Regions from separate parts of the Bacillus sp. 41-22 genome, predicted to be linked through region 2. Evidence: predicted binding sites of a transcription regulator. Region 2 holds the regulator's gene; each other region holds the start of a gene.

Region 1 (3,705 bases), 1.3 Mb from region 2:
CCGTTACAATAAATGCGCGGGAAATGTTAGGCATGTTTGCTAAATATGCTGTCGCATGTTTTTCAAAATAAATTTTGGGTGGTAATTTGAACCACTGCATATTCTTTTTTCTATTTGCCAACCTTTTTATATTTAATAAATGAGTCGCCGTTACGTTTTGGGAAACTGAGTTTTTCCCGTAGGAGCCACAACCAAGCGTAAGTGATGGAATAAATCCATTATATATATCACCAATTCCACCTTGTGATGAAGGTGCATTTACAATGAGACGGCAGGCTTTCATACGTAACCCAAATTGTTTTTGTACTTCTTTATTTGTAGAATGGATAACCGCTGAATGCCCTAGGCCACCAAGCTCTAACATTTCTTCGCAATATGTAAATCCTTCTTCTAATGAATTTGCTTTTACACAAGCTAACACTGGGCTCAGTTTCTCACGAGATAGTGGATACGCTGCTCCGATGCCTTTAATTTCAGCTACAAGCATTTTTGTATGTTCAGGTACAGTAATTCCTACTAATTCAGCAATATACTGTGCTGATTTCCCAACAATATCACTATTTACTGCACATGTATTTTCATTAATAACAAGCTTTTCTAATTTCTTTCTCTCTTCCTCTGTTACAAAATAACAATTATTTGCAATCATTTCTGCTTTAACATCATTATAGATTTCCTTATCTACAATGATGGCTTGTTCTGACGCACAAATCATACCGTTATCAAATGTTTTCGATAAAATCAAATCATTAACAGCACGTTTTACATGTGCCGATTTCTCTATATAACATGGTACATTACCTGGCCCTACACCTAGCGCCGGTTTACCAGTAGAATAAGCCGATTTCACCATACCAGCCCCTCCAGTTGCTAGAACGAGTGCGACACCATCATGGTTCATTAATTGTTTCGTTGCTTCCACAGAAGGTCTTTCAATCCATTGAATACAATGCTTTGGTGCACCAGCTTTCACTGCTGCATCATATACTGTTTTTGCCGCTGCAACGGAACAGTTTTGTGCAGAAGGATGAAATGCGAAAATAATTGGATTTCTCGTTTTTATCGCGATTAATGCTTTAAACATTGTTGTCGATGTTGGGTTCGTTACTGGCGTTACCCCAGCTACTACACCGACAGGTTCTGCGATTTCTATTATTTCTTCATGAGGATCTTCATGAATAATCCCTACCGTTTTATCTTTCTTTATACTATGCCAAATATATTCAGTGGCAAAAATATTTTTAATGCATTTATCTTCATATACGCCACGGCCCGTTTCTTCAACAGCCAACTTCGCAAGCGGCATATGTTGATCGACACCCGCAAGCGCCATTTCATGAACAATGTTGTCAATTTGCTCTTGTGTAAAACTTTCTAATGCTTGTAAAGCTTTTTGACCGTTATCTACTAACGTATCAATCATCTCTTTTACCTCTTGCATTTCATTTACAACTTTCTCTTTGACTACCATGTAAATTTCCTCCTATTCTGCTATTCTGGACTTTATAAGTCCCTATAGGTCATAAAAAGTCCCGATTAGCGTAAAAAAATAGAGTTACCTTCCTACATGAATCCCATTGATTGTGAAACATTTTACAATTTTGTTCGTGAATAACATTTCATGAATTCAATATACATGAAATCATTTCATTTGTGTATGTCTAATTTGTGAAATATTTCACAAATTAATATAATAAAATGCACTGCTCTATATTAGCAGTGCATTTTTATTATGCTAGTGCTTGTGCCAAATCTTCAATTAAATCTTCTCCATCTTCAATACCAACAGAGATTCGAATTAATGTATCTGTAATTCCTAATTCTTTACGGCGATCTGCTGGGATTGATGCATGTGTCATTTGAGATGGGATAGAAATTAAACTTTCTACTGCTCCTAAGCTTTCAGCAAGTGTAAAGTATTGCAGTTTCTCAAGTACTTTATTCAACGTTTCCGCACTATCTACATCAAATGAGATGATAGCACCAAATCCATTTGCTTGTTCTGTTGCTAGTTCATGGTTTTGATGGGATTCAAGACCTGGATAATATACTTTATTTACTTTTGGATGGTTATTTAAAAACTCGGCAATCGCACGTGAATTCGTTTCATGTTCTTCCATACGAATTCCTAATGTTTTTAAACCACGAAGTAGTAAGAAGCTATCTTGTGGGCCAAGAATACCTCCTGTTGAGTTTTGTACAAAGTGAAGGTCTTCTGCTAATTGCGGGCTATTTACAACTACTAGGCCTGCAACTACGTCACTATGTCCTCCTAAATATTTCGTTGCACTATGAAGCACAATGTCTGCTCCTAAAGAAATTGGCGACTGCCAATATGGCGTCATGAATGTGTTATCAATAATTGTTAATAAATCTTTCTCTTTAGCAAGAGCAGATATTTTCTTAATATCAGTAATTTTTAGTAATGGGTTCGTTGGTGTTTCTACATAAATCGCTTTCGTATTTGGACGAATCGCTTCTACAACTTCCTCTAGGTTTGTTGTATCTACAAATGTATGCTCAATACCGAAGCGGTTTAATACTTTCGTAATAACACGGTACGTTCCGCCATAAACATCATCTGTTAAAATGACGTGATCTCCTTTTGAGAACAACATAATTGTTGCTGTAATAGCAGCCATTCCTGAACCAAATGCAAATCCAGCATGACCGTTTTCTAATACAGCAATCATTTCTTCTAAAGCTGCACGTGTTGGGTTGCCTGTACGTGAATATTCATATCCTTGATGCTTACCAACTGCTTCTTGTTTATACGTACTTGTTTGATAAATCGGTACATTTACAGATCCAGTTGAAGGTTCTCCTATGCGAATACCATGAATTAATTTTGTCTTTGCTCTCATTTTTTATTCCCATCCTTTGTATATGTCTTTACTTAAATAGCGCTCACTACTATCAGGAAAAATCGTTACAATATTCGTACCTGGTGCTGCTTTCTCTGCCTCAAGTAAGCTTGCATGAAACGCTGCTCCTGAAGAGCTCCCAACGAGAAGGCCTTCTTTTTGCGCTAACTCTTTTACTCGTAAAAATGCATGTCGATCAGAAATTGTATGAATTTCATCAAAATAAGATGTTTTTAAAAATGGCGGGATGAATTCAAGACCAATCCCTTCTGTTTCATGTGAACCAGCTTTACCACCATTTAAAATAGATCCTTCTGGTTCTACAATAACCGTCTTAATATCAATGTTTTTCTCTTTTAAATAAGACGCAGTTCCCATAAACGTACCGCCAGTTCCTGCCCCTGCAACAAATATGTTAATTTCTCCATTCAATGCATCCCAAAGTTCAGGACCTAATGTTTTGAAATAAGCACGAGGGTTTGCTTCATTCGCAAACTGACTTGGAGAGTATGAATTCGGTATTTCATTTACTAATTCTTTTGCCTTTGCAATTGCGCCGGTCATTCCTTGCTCAGTCGGTGTATGCACGACCTTTGCACCTAGCGCTTTCATTATTTCTTGTTTTTCAATACTAAATTTCTCTGGTACACAAACAATAACGCGTAAATCATGTTCTAACGCTGCAAGTGCCAGTCCAATGCCGGTATTTCCAGCCGTCGGTTCAATAATTGTTCCGCCCTCTGCAACAAGCCCTTTTTCTAGCGCATCTTCAATTAATTCTCTTCCTAAACGATCCTTAACGCTTCCGCCTGGGTTGTAAAATTCAAGCTTTGCAAATAAA
Region 2 (3,705 bases):
TTTTTTGTACAAAGTCTTCCAGTTTAGAAATTTCATCTTGTTGTTTTTCATAACGCTTCATTTCTTGCTCGTATAGAGCTGATTTTGAGTCTAAATATTTACTGTAGTTACCAACAAATCGTCGGCTTTCCTTATTAGAAATTTCGTATACTTGTGTAACGAGTTTATCTAAGAAATAACGGTCATGGGAAACGATTAAAATCGCGCCAGGATAGCCTTGTAAATATTGTTCAAGCCATGTTAGTGTCTCGATGTCCAAATGGTTTGTAGGTTCGTCTAAAATAAGTAAGTCTGGTCTAGTTAATAATAATTTCCCAAGAGCTAATCGAGTCTTTTGTCCACCACTTAATGTGGAAATTTTCGTCTGATGCGTTTCAACTGGGAAGCCAAGACCGCTTAAAATTGAGCGTATATCCGCTTCGTACTGATAGCCGCCTTGATCTTTATAATCTAATTGTAATTGGTCATAATCAGCTAATAATTTCTCATATATAGCCGCATTTGAAAAGTTTTCTTCTTTTCCCATCTCTTGCTCTAGCCTTCGAAGTTTTGTCTCCATCTGCTGCAAGTGTGTAAAGACGGTTAACATTTCATCCCAAATTGTTAAAGACGTTTCTAATCCGGTATTTTGAGCTAAATACCCCATTGAGACATCTTTCGGTTTTATAATTTCACCACCATCATGAGATAACTCGCCAGCTATTATTTTTAATAATGTAGATTTTCCAGCTCCATTTCGTCCGACTAATGCGATACGATCTTTTGTTTGTACTTCCAATTTTATGTTTGCAAGAATCGTTTCTGCACCGTATAATTTCGAAAGCCCATTCACTTGTAATAATATCAATGTTTTCACCTCAAATAATTTCTTAACTTTGCCATGTTTATATTTCTCAATCATACTAAAAATAGTGTATAGTTTAAAATAAAGAGAGAATACTTCTTCTCTTTATTATACAAGGAAATTCATGAGTACTAAACTTCTGTATTTGATTCAAGTATAAGAATAAAGATAGGAAGAGAGGAGAGGTTATATGGATCAGCAAAAAATTCCACAGGCCACTGCCAAACGATTGCCTCTATACTATCGATTTATCCAAAACTTATCTCTTTCTGGTAAGCAACGTGTTTCATCAGCCGAATTGAGTGAAGCGGTAAAGGTTGATTCCGCAACTATTCGAAGAGATTTTTCATATTTTGGAGCGTTAGGGAAAAAAGGATATGGATATAACGTAAATTATTTATTATCATTTTTCCGTGAAACACTCGACCAAGATGATATAACACGCGTGGCACTTATTGGAGTAGGTAATTTAGGGACCGCTTTCTTACATTATAATTTCACGAAAAACAATAATACAAAAATTGAAATGGCGTTTGATGTTAGTGAAGAGAAAGTTGGAACAGAAATCGGAGGCATTCCTGTATATCATTTGGATGAACTAGAAGAACGTTTATCAACTGATATACAAGTGGCAATATTAACGGTACCCGCTACAGTAGCGCAATCTGTGGCAGATAGATTGGCAGAAACGAACGTGCATGGTATTTTAAATTTCACACCAGCACGCTTAAATGTGTCAGAGAATATAAGGATTCATCACATTGATTTAGCTGTAGAGTTACAAACTCTTGTTTACTTTTTGAAGAATTATCCACAATAAAACGCAGAGGAGATGACCTCTGCGTTTTATTATTGTTTTTTCTTTGTGAATTTAACTAAGATAAGGCGAAGTGCCAAATTAAAATCAATTGTTGCCATAACTGCAAATAGTATTGTCCACATATTCCAGATTGTATCTGTTACGTTCGTAATGGCGAAGCGTGTAAAGATACATCCAAGAAGAAAGTACAATGCAGCCATGAACAATGGTGAGTTTCTCATACTAAAAATCCTCCGATAAAGCCTTGCATTTTTTCAGCTTCTTTAATCATTTCTTGAATTTGCTCATTGCTTACTACAACTTGAGCAACTGCAACTAATGTATTCATTGCAACATGAGCTGCAATAGGAACTATAATTCGTTTCGTTTTTACGTATAAAAAGGCGAATACGAGCCCCATAGAAGTGTATACCAATAAGTGAGTAAAATCAAAATGAATCGCCGCGAATACAAGTGAACTAATAATAGCGGCAATAAAGAAGTTAAACTTCTTATAAAGTGTACCGAATAAAATTTTTCTAAATACAATTTCTTCCAAAATAGGTCCTATTATAGATATGACAATAAGGAACCAAGGTGTCGTTCTTGCGATGTCCATAAGTCTTGCTGTATTTTCAGATCCCGGTGTAATCCCTAATAAACGCATTTCGATCATACCGGCAATGCTTTGCGAGAACAGCGCTAAGAAGAAACCAATAAAAATCCACCCAATTGTAGCTGGAACAGTAGAGCGCATTTTATCTAAATGCCTGTCACGAATGTCTGTTCTGAGTAACCAAAGTACAACGCATAATGCAATGAAAAAGCTAATGATAGCCCAATGACCAGTTATGAGTTGAAGTTTTTCCTCTCTAGTAAATCCCCTATTATCGTATAGTCCAGTTTTCAGGAGAAGCGGTAACCCGGCAATGCCTGATAACTGCATTAAAATGTATGTAACGATAATCCACCAATATTGTTTTTTCAAATGGTTTAACCATCCTTTCTAACGCTAGTGTATGAGATAAGGTAGGATAACATGTAAATATGCTACCTACGATATAAACTTTCATTTGAATTATATTTTTTTTGTAAATAAGTATTTGAAAATAAAATAGGAGACAGGAAAAAGTTGTACGTTTAGCGAAAACAACTTAGGGTGTCTTTCATATTGTAACATACAAGAAGTGGGAACAACGATTCATATAGTAAAGGCAGTAGAAGAAGTAATGATATCTAGGAAAGTGCATAAAGTAATTTGCGAAAAAATTATGATTTTTTTACTTGCAAAAGAAATTGAGATTATTTATTATTAGAAGTGTGTTAGCACTCGTGTGACTTGAGTGCTAATAAATAAAATTTACATAACAAAATGAGGAGGTTATTGTTCATGCTAAAGCCATTAGGTGATCGCGTTGTAATTGAACTTGTTCAAGCAGAAGAAAAAACAGCAAGTGGTATTGTATTACCAGAAACTGCAAAAGAAAAACCACAAGAGGGTAAAGTTATTGCAGTAGGTACAGGCCGAGTGCTTGAAAATGGTGAGCGTGTTGCTTTAGAGGTAGCAGCAGGTGATCTTATCATCTTCTCAAAATATGCAGGTACTGAAGTGAAATACGAAGGTACAGACTACTTGATTTTACGTGAAAGTGACATTTTAGCAATTATCGGTTAATTATATACATTTTAAAAATCCAAGGGGGTCAATTATTATGGCAAAAGATATTAAATTTAGTGAAGAAGCACGTCGTTCGATGCTTCGCGGTGTCGACACTCTTGCAAACGCAGTAAAAGTAACGCTTGGACCAAAAGGTCGTAACGTTGTACTTGAGAAAAAATTCGGTTCACCACTTATTACAAATGACGGTGTAACAATCGCAAAAGAAATCGAATTAGAAGATGCATTCGAAAACATGGGTGCGAAATTAGTAGCAGAAGTTGCTAGCAAAACAAACGATGTAGCTGGTGACGGAACGACAACTGCAACTGTATTAGCGCAAGCTATGATTCGTGAAGGTCTTAACGTAACAGCTGGGTGCAAACCCAATGGGTCTTCGTAAAG
Region 3 (3,705 bases), 1.8 Mb from region 2:
TATTTTTCCTTATATACGAAATAAACGTTTATACATCTATTAAAAATATTAATTTTCTAAATTAATATAAAACGTGTAATATCCAATAAGTCCCTATATAATCAATAGAGAAAATCTTACAAATGGAGGTATGAAAATGGCAGTTTTGAGTAATATTGGTGTAGCTTTATTTTTTATAGCTTTTATTCTTTTAATCTTATGTATCATTTCATTCTTTAAGAAAAATGGAAAAGCAAAACAATATGGTCGTCCTACTGTTATTCTTTTTATGATTTCAATTATATTAATAATGACTGGCTCAACAAAATCTGAACACCCAGTCGTAGAATTTTTTTCTACTTTAAGTTTCATTCTATTTATATTTTTCCTTGTTCTAGCAATCTTATCTGTAATTAAGAAAACCGGTGTAGCAAAAAAGCAATTTATAATTACAGCTGTTTTATTTGTCATTTTTGTTGCGCTATCAGGTATTTCAAGTCCTTCTTCTGAAAAAACGACAGTAACGAATAAACAAGTCGCTTCTAATAGTGAAGAGAAAAAAGATGACAAAAAGAAAAAGGAAGTAGAAAAGAAAGAAGCGGACGAAAAAACTCGTAAACAACAAGAAGATGAAAAACGCCAAGCCGAAGAGCAAGCTCTTAAGCAAGAAGATGAAAAGCGTCTAGCTGATGAACAAGCTCGTAAACAACAAGAAGAGCAAAAACGTCTAGCTGATGAACAGGCTCGTAAACAACAAGAAGAGCAAAAACGCCAGGCTGATGAACAAGCTCGTAAACAACAAGAAGAGCAAAAACGCCAGGCTGATGAACAAGCTCGCAAACAACAAGAAGAGCAAAAACGCCAGGCTGATGAACAAGCTCGCAAACAACAAGAGGATCAGCAAAAAGTACAGCAAGCTCAAACACAACCAGCTGCAAGTAACAATAGTAATGTAACTTACAAAAATTGTACTGAAGTTAAAAACGCTGGAAAAGCTCCATTATATAGAGATCAACCAGGTTATAGCTCTAAACTTGATCGTGATGGCGATGGAGTTGCATGTGAAAAATAGTAGTAAAAAAGAAGCTTCTAGTAAGCTTCTTTTTTTATTATCAGAAACTATTGCGACGAATTACCCTCCCTCTCCCTTTTATAAAACTCATTTTATTATTCTCAAAAATGACACATAATAAGTGATTTAAATCACCACATTGATTTTAATTTAACGCTATTCTTAATTTAGATATTACATTTAAACTTTATGGAGGCATTCATATGAAACATACATTTACTGAAACTTCAATTATCGGTAAGATTGTTACACAATTTCCGAAAGCTAGTGATCTTTTTAAATCATATAGAATAGATTTTTGTTGTGGTGGTAGTAGACCACTTATTGATGCAATTAATGAAAGAAATTTATCGGCAACAGAGGTAATTACAGAGTTAAATACGCTTTATCATAAAACAAAACTATTAAACGAATCTGAAATTGATTGGAAAAATGCTTCTTATCAAGAATTGATTGATTATGTTGTAAATAAGCATCATCGCTATTTAAATGAAGAGTTGCCACAGTTAAGTCCATATGTGACGAAAGTATTACGCGTTCATGGGGTAAGTCAGCCTCATTTAGCTCAAATTCATAAACTATTTCATGAACTTAAAATGGAATTAGAACAACATTTAATTAAAGAAGAAACGGAAGATTTCCCATTAATTTTAGAATTCGAACAAAATCCAACTGATGAAAACTATGCAAAGTTACGTAAAGTAGTAGATGCGCTCGAAAATGAACATAACCACGCTGGCAATATTATTAAAGAACTTCGTAAGGTGACAAATGACTTTACTCCACCAGAAGGAGCTTGCGGCACTTATCGCCTTGTTTACCAGCGCCTTGAAGCCATTGAATCTGATTTATTTGAGCATATTCATTTAGAAAATAATATTTTATTTCCGCGTGCAATTTCAAGAGCATAAATAAAGTGCAGGACATGAGTATAAATGCTCCTGTCCTGCTTTTTCATTGTGTAAAAAATATTTACACTTCCCCTCTACCCATATAACCATATTCCCTTTCGCTTCTCCCTTCACATAAATCCGAATTTTAACAATTTGTGAATCATTATAAAAATGTGATAAATATCACATCTCCCCCTTTTTTAATTTTCTATAATGGAAATATAATTCTTTGTTCAACTTTTCACATAGAAAGGGAAATGAATATGAAAAAACGTTTAGTTATGATCGGGAATGGTATGGCTGGCATACGCTGTATGGAAGAAATATTAAAACATGATAGTGATTCATATGAGATTACTATTTTTGGAGATGAACCACATCCAAACTACAATCGCATTATGCTCTCTCATGTTCTACAAGGCAAAACAAATATGCAAGATATCATTATGAATAAATATAGTTGGTACGAAGAAAACGAAATAACTTTATATACAAACGAGAGAGTTCAAAGTATTAACCGAGAAGAAAAAATCATTATTACAGAAAAGAATCGTACTCTTACATACGACAAACTCATTATCGCAACAGGTTCTAGTGCTTTTATTTTACCAGTTGAAGGTTCCACCCTTCCTGGTGTAACAGGATTTCGAACAATTGAAGATACACAATTTATGATGGATACCGCTAAAGAAAAGAAAAAGGCCGTTGTCATTGGTGGTGGATTACTCGGTTTAGAAGCCGCAAGAGGTCTTATTGACTTAGGAATGGACGTACATGTTGTTCATTTAATGCCTAGCTTAATGGAGCAACAACTAGATACGAAAGCAGCTTCCCTATTGCGTGAAGATTTAGAAGCGCAAGGCATGAAGTTTCTAATGGAAAAGAAAACTGTAAAGATTCTTGGTACAGACCATGTTGAGGGCATTCAATTTGAAGATGGTGAAGTTGTAGATTGTAATTTAATCGTAATGGCTGTCGGAATACGCCCAAATACTCAAATAGCAAAAGATGCTAGTTTACTTGTAAATCGCGGCATTGTAGTCAATGACTATATGCTAACAAATGATGAATCCATTTATGCAGTTGGAGAATGTGCAGAACATGACGGTATCGCATATGGACTTGTTGCCCCTCTTTATGAACAAGGCGCAATATTAGCAAAACATATAACGAATTTACAAACTAATGGATATACGGGCAGCATCGTCGGTACACAGTTAAAAGTTGCAGGTTGTGATTTATTCTCTGCTGGTCAAATTTATGAAGATGATCAAACGAAAGCAATTTCAATCTTTGATGAATGTAAACGTTCCTATAAAAAAGTATTAATTCGTGACAATAAAGTCGTCGGTATCGTTTTATATGGTGATGCAACTGATGGTACACGCCTCTTTAGCATGTTAAAGAAAGAAGAAGATATACAAGAATATACAGCCGCTTCCCTTCTTCACAAAGCTGGTGAAGAAAGTGAACTTGACGTTGCTACAATGAGTGCGGATGACACAATTTGTGGATGTAATGGCGTTACGAAAGGTACAATCGTTCATGCCATTTTAGAACAAGAGTTAACTACTTTTGAAGAAGTTAAAGGATGCACGAAAGCCGCAGGGTCTTGTGGTAAATGTCGTCCGCTTGTGGAACAAGTTCTAGCTCATACACTCGGAGATGCTTTTGATGCTTCTGCGCAGTCTGCTGGTATGTGCGGATGTACAACTTTATCACGTGACGAAGTCGTCGCCGCCATTCACGAGAAAGGTTTAA
Region 4 (3,705 bases), 1.0 Mb from region 2:
TTGGAACTGTCGGCCTTAGCATGAATTTGACGCCACACTTAACAATCATCGGCAAAACAATTATTATCTTTATGATGTTTTTTGGAAAGATGGGGCCTTTAACATTAGCCTTTTCATTTGCACGTAAAAAACAAAGAAAAATAAAATATCCCAACGAAGATATTTTAACAGGTTGACAACCGTATAAATTATCCATATAATGAGAGTACAATAGCATATCTCCAAAGGGGAGTAGCGTCCAAGAACTATTTCTTGGAAACAAAGTCGTCATTACGTAGAACTTAGTTCTTCCGGCTTTGTTGGCATTTTCATTACATATGTCTAGCAAGACCTTTGCCTATCAACGGCAGAGGTCTTTTTTGTTTTCAAATTCCTTCCACCGTTGATACGCAGGAGTATGGGGAAACTAAACAGTGGGGAACTTCTTCACTTGTTTAGTCTTTATAGAAATGAGAGGAGAATGTACATGGATGTATCATTATTATTGGAGTATGGTTGGGTATTACTCATCCTAATTGCACTAGAGGGGATTTTAGCGGCTGATAACGCTCTCGTTCTCGCAATTATGGTAAAACATTTACCAGAAGAAAAACGAAAGAAAGCACTATTTTATGGATTAGCAGGAGCGTTCGTTTTCCGCTTCGGATCACTATTTATGATTTCGTTCCTAGTAGATGTATGGCAAGTGCAAGCAATTGGTGCGATTTATCTTATGTTTATCGCGGGGAATCACTTATTTAAAACGTATGTTAAAAAGAATACACATGAAGAAACAGAAGAAAAAGAAGCAAAGAAAAAACAAGAGAACTTTTGGTGGACTGTATTTAAAGTCGAAGTTGCTGATATCGCCTTCGCAGTTGATTCAATTTTAGCTGCTGTTGCATTAGCAGTGACTTTACCGAAAACAGGATTAGGTACGATTGGTAGTCTTGATACAGGTCAATTTATCGTTATCTTTACAGGTGGACTTATCGGATTAGTTATAATGCGATTTGCAGCAACTGCTTTCGTACAAATATTAAAACGTAAACCAGGACTTGAAACTGCAGCATTTTTAATTGTAGGTTGGGTTGGTGTGAAATTAACAGTTTATACGCTAGCACACCCTGCTTTAAATGTCCTTCCGCATTCATTCCCAGAATCCACTCCGTGGAAGCTTACATTCTGGATTGTATTAGTTGGAATCGCAGTTTGCGGTTGGTTCTTCTCGAAAGAAGTAGAAGTAAAAGTAGAAAAGAATTTAGACGAAAAAGCGCTGTAATTACAGCGCTTTTTCTTTTTTCTCGTTTCAATTCCCCTCTCTATTTTCAGAAAAAATTCCATTATACTACCTTTTGTAAACGCTTCCTTTCTAGATGTATGTCCTTTTTGTGAAATATTGCACAAACTTATTGAAACTATGAACAAATCCATGTACCTTATTCATATAAGGAGTATTTATAGACGATGTATTAAAGGAGCGTATTACTCATGCTAGAACAAGGATTAGATTACGTTGTAAAACTGGCTAAGAGCAAAAAACAAATGCTAGATATAAATCCAATGCAATATTTCATTCGTGCTGCACTTGCGGGCATTTATATCGGTTTTATTATTGTACTATGTTTTAAATTAGGTAACTTTTTTCATATTGCAGATTCACCAGCAACATATTTAGCTTCCTCCATGTTTTTCGGAATTGCTCTCGTACTTATTATATATGGCGGCGCTGAATTATTTACTGGCAATACGATGTACTTCACAGTGGCAACTTTAAGAAAAGAAACAACGATTTCTGATACACTTCGCAACTGGGTTGCTTGTTATGCAGGTAACTTAGCTGGCGCTTTATTCTTTGCCTTACTATTTTACGCAACTGGAATTTTCGAAGCAATTGATCACAGTCATTTAATGAATAAAGTTGTTGAAGGAAAGATGAATACACCTACAATGCAATTATTCTTTAAAGCGATTTTATGTAACTGGCTCGTATGTCTTGCCTGCTTCTTACCTTCTCAAGTGAAAGGTGACACAGCAAAAATATTAATGATGATGATGCTCGTTTTCACTTTCTTTTTATCTGGTTATGAGCATAGCATTGCAAACTTATCACTGTTTGCTTTATCTTTAGTATCACCACATCCTGAGACAATTTCTTTTGCGGGCGCTATTCATAACTTAATTCCAGTTACAATCGGTAACATTATTGGCGGATCCGTATTTGTCGGTATGGTATATCATTACTTAACAAAGAAAGCACCTGTTGTTGAACAAGAGAAAACTCAATTAGTTGGAGCTCAAACGGAGGAAATTATTCCTTTACAAGCACATATGAAACATTAAAAACTCCAAAGTTTTACTTTGGAGTTTTTAGCTCCCTACATATTTCAAGGCAATATAAGGATTAATTTCCCCGTTTTCCTTCCCTCTCTCTATGCTCTTTTTCATCTGATGCATACCGATGACATCATTTGTATGAAGGTGAATTTCATTAACATATAAACCTTCGTTGCAGAAAGCTTCTACGAAATCTAACCCACTTTTTTGTCGCCATCCATATTATAATCGAGGGAAATAATATTCACCTCATTATCCCTAACAATTTGCAAGGCAGATTCTACTGTAGTTGCCAAAACATATCCGTATGGGCAACTTCTTTGATCATCCATATATACATTCATTTTCTATCTCCTCTCTATTTTGCATATGTGACCAACACATAACATATTGCTCCAAGGCTAATAAAAGGTCCGAACGGAATTGGAGTTCTTATGTTTATACGTTTTAGCGCTATACTTATCCCGAAAAAACAAAGACTAAAGCAAGATGCTAAAAATAAAGTTATAAAAACCCCTTTCACTCCGACTATACATCCGAGTAACGAAAGTAATTTCACATCACCTCCGCCAAGACCATCTGGATAAATCTTTTGCATGCAATATAACAAAATGAATATAGTTCCACTACCAGCTAAACTATCTATCCAAGTAACTAACGGTACAAAAATACATTCTAAAATAAGCAAAAGCGCAAACCAAATTAAAATACGATTAGGTATTAGCATATATACTAAATCTGTAACTGAAATAATTAGAAGTAACGAAAAAAGCGATAAAATGATGATGAGCTCTCTTTCCATTCCAATTACATATACAGTAAGAAAAAATAAACTGCCTGTAACAAATTCAAATACTATGTACAAACTTGAGATTTTGCTCTTACAATTCGTACAACGCCCTTTTTGTATACAAAATGAAATGATTGGAATAAGTTCTTTCGGCTGTAACGTATACTTGCAGTAATGACAGTACGAACGCGGTTTAATAATAGATTCCCCTACTGGAACTCTCATCGCAATCACCATAAAAAAAGAACCAAACACCATACCTATTAACAATGCATATAAATAAGTGAACATCCCTTCCTCTCCTTTCCAAAAGAACATAACAAAAAAAGGAGAGAACTTCTACTTCATATTATCTTTATTCTATTAAAAAAGCAGGCCGTTTTCCGGCCTGCTTTCCCCTATTTTATACGATGAAATATACTGCTTTTAACGGCCCGTGTACTCCGACAACAAGATTCATTTCAATATCCGCAGAGTTACTTGGTCCTGTAATAAAGTTAATACAAGATGCGACTGCTTCACCTTTTTCCACACGAGAGTTCATATGTTGAACTGCCTGTGTAATACGCGGTACAAGTGTTTCACGTGGAATAATAGCA

What was found. The regulator Rex, encoded in region 2, represses fermentation and respiration genes when NADH is low (regulators of the CRP and FNR family bind a similar motif). The targets are predictions, from matches to a motif close to TTGTGAAATATTTCACAA.
Region 1: a site for Rex is predicted at 1,667-1,684, ahead of adhE (bifunctional acetaldehyde-CoA/alcohol dehydrogenase). Genes of this name have one in related genera too.
Region 3: a site for Rex is predicted at 2,116-2,133, ahead of nirB (NADPH-nitrite reductase large subunit). Genes of this name have one in related genera too.
Region 4: a site for Rex is predicted at 1,369-1,386, ahead of LCF45_RS06650 (formate/nitrite transporter family protein). Genes of this name have one in related genera too.

Annotation. Positions count from the first base shown of each region.
Region 1 covers NZ_CP084035.1:4,210,347-4,214,051, forward strand. The annotation lists gene adhE (bifunctional acetaldehyde-CoA/alcohol dehydrogenase) at 1-1,471, opposite strand, end outside; gene LCF45_RS21595 (bifunctional cystathionine gamma-lyase/homocysteine desulfhydrase) at 1,731-2,864, opposite strand; gene LCF45_RS21600 (O-acetylserine dependent cystathionine beta-synthase) at 2,868-3,705, opposite strand, start outside.
Region 2 covers NZ_CP084035.1:260,168-263,872, forward strand. The annotation lists gene LCF45_RS01510 (ABC-F family ATP-binding cassette domain-containing protein) at 1-847, opposite strand, end outside; gene LCF45_RS01515 (redox-sensing transcriptional repressor Rex) at 1,035-1,664, shown strand; gene LCF45_RS01520 (YdiK family protein) at 1,694-1,885, opposite strand; gene LCF45_RS01525 (CPBP family intramembrane glutamic endopeptidase) at 1,882-2,631, opposite strand; gene groES (co-chaperone GroES) at 3,034-3,318, shown strand; partial or broken gene groL (chaperonin GroEL) at 3,356-3,705, shown strand, end outside.
Region 3 covers NZ_CP084035.1:2,063,179-2,066,883, reverse strand. The annotation lists gene LCF45_RS10610 (excalibur calcium-binding domain-containing protein) at 137-1,051, shown strand; gene ric (iron-sulfur cluster repair di-iron protein) at 1,255-1,962, shown strand; gene nirB (NADPH-nitrite reductase large subunit) at 2,208-3,705, shown strand, end outside.
Region 4 covers NZ_CP084035.1:1,307,223-1,310,927, reverse strand. The annotation lists gene LCF45_RS06660 (TrkH family potassium uptake protein) at 1-176, shown strand, start outside; yybP-ykoY riboswitch at 215-387, shown strand; gene LCF45_RS06655 (TerC family protein) at 467-1,261, shown strand; gene LCF45_RS06650 (formate/nitrite transporter family protein) at 1,471-2,322, shown strand; partial or broken gene LCF45_RS06645 (cyclic-phosphate processing receiver domain-containing protein) at 2,350-2,660, opposite strand; gene LCF45_RS06640 (prepilin peptidase) at 2,675-3,397, opposite strand; gene LCF45_RS06635 (LutC/YkgG family protein) at 3,510-3,705, opposite strand, start outside.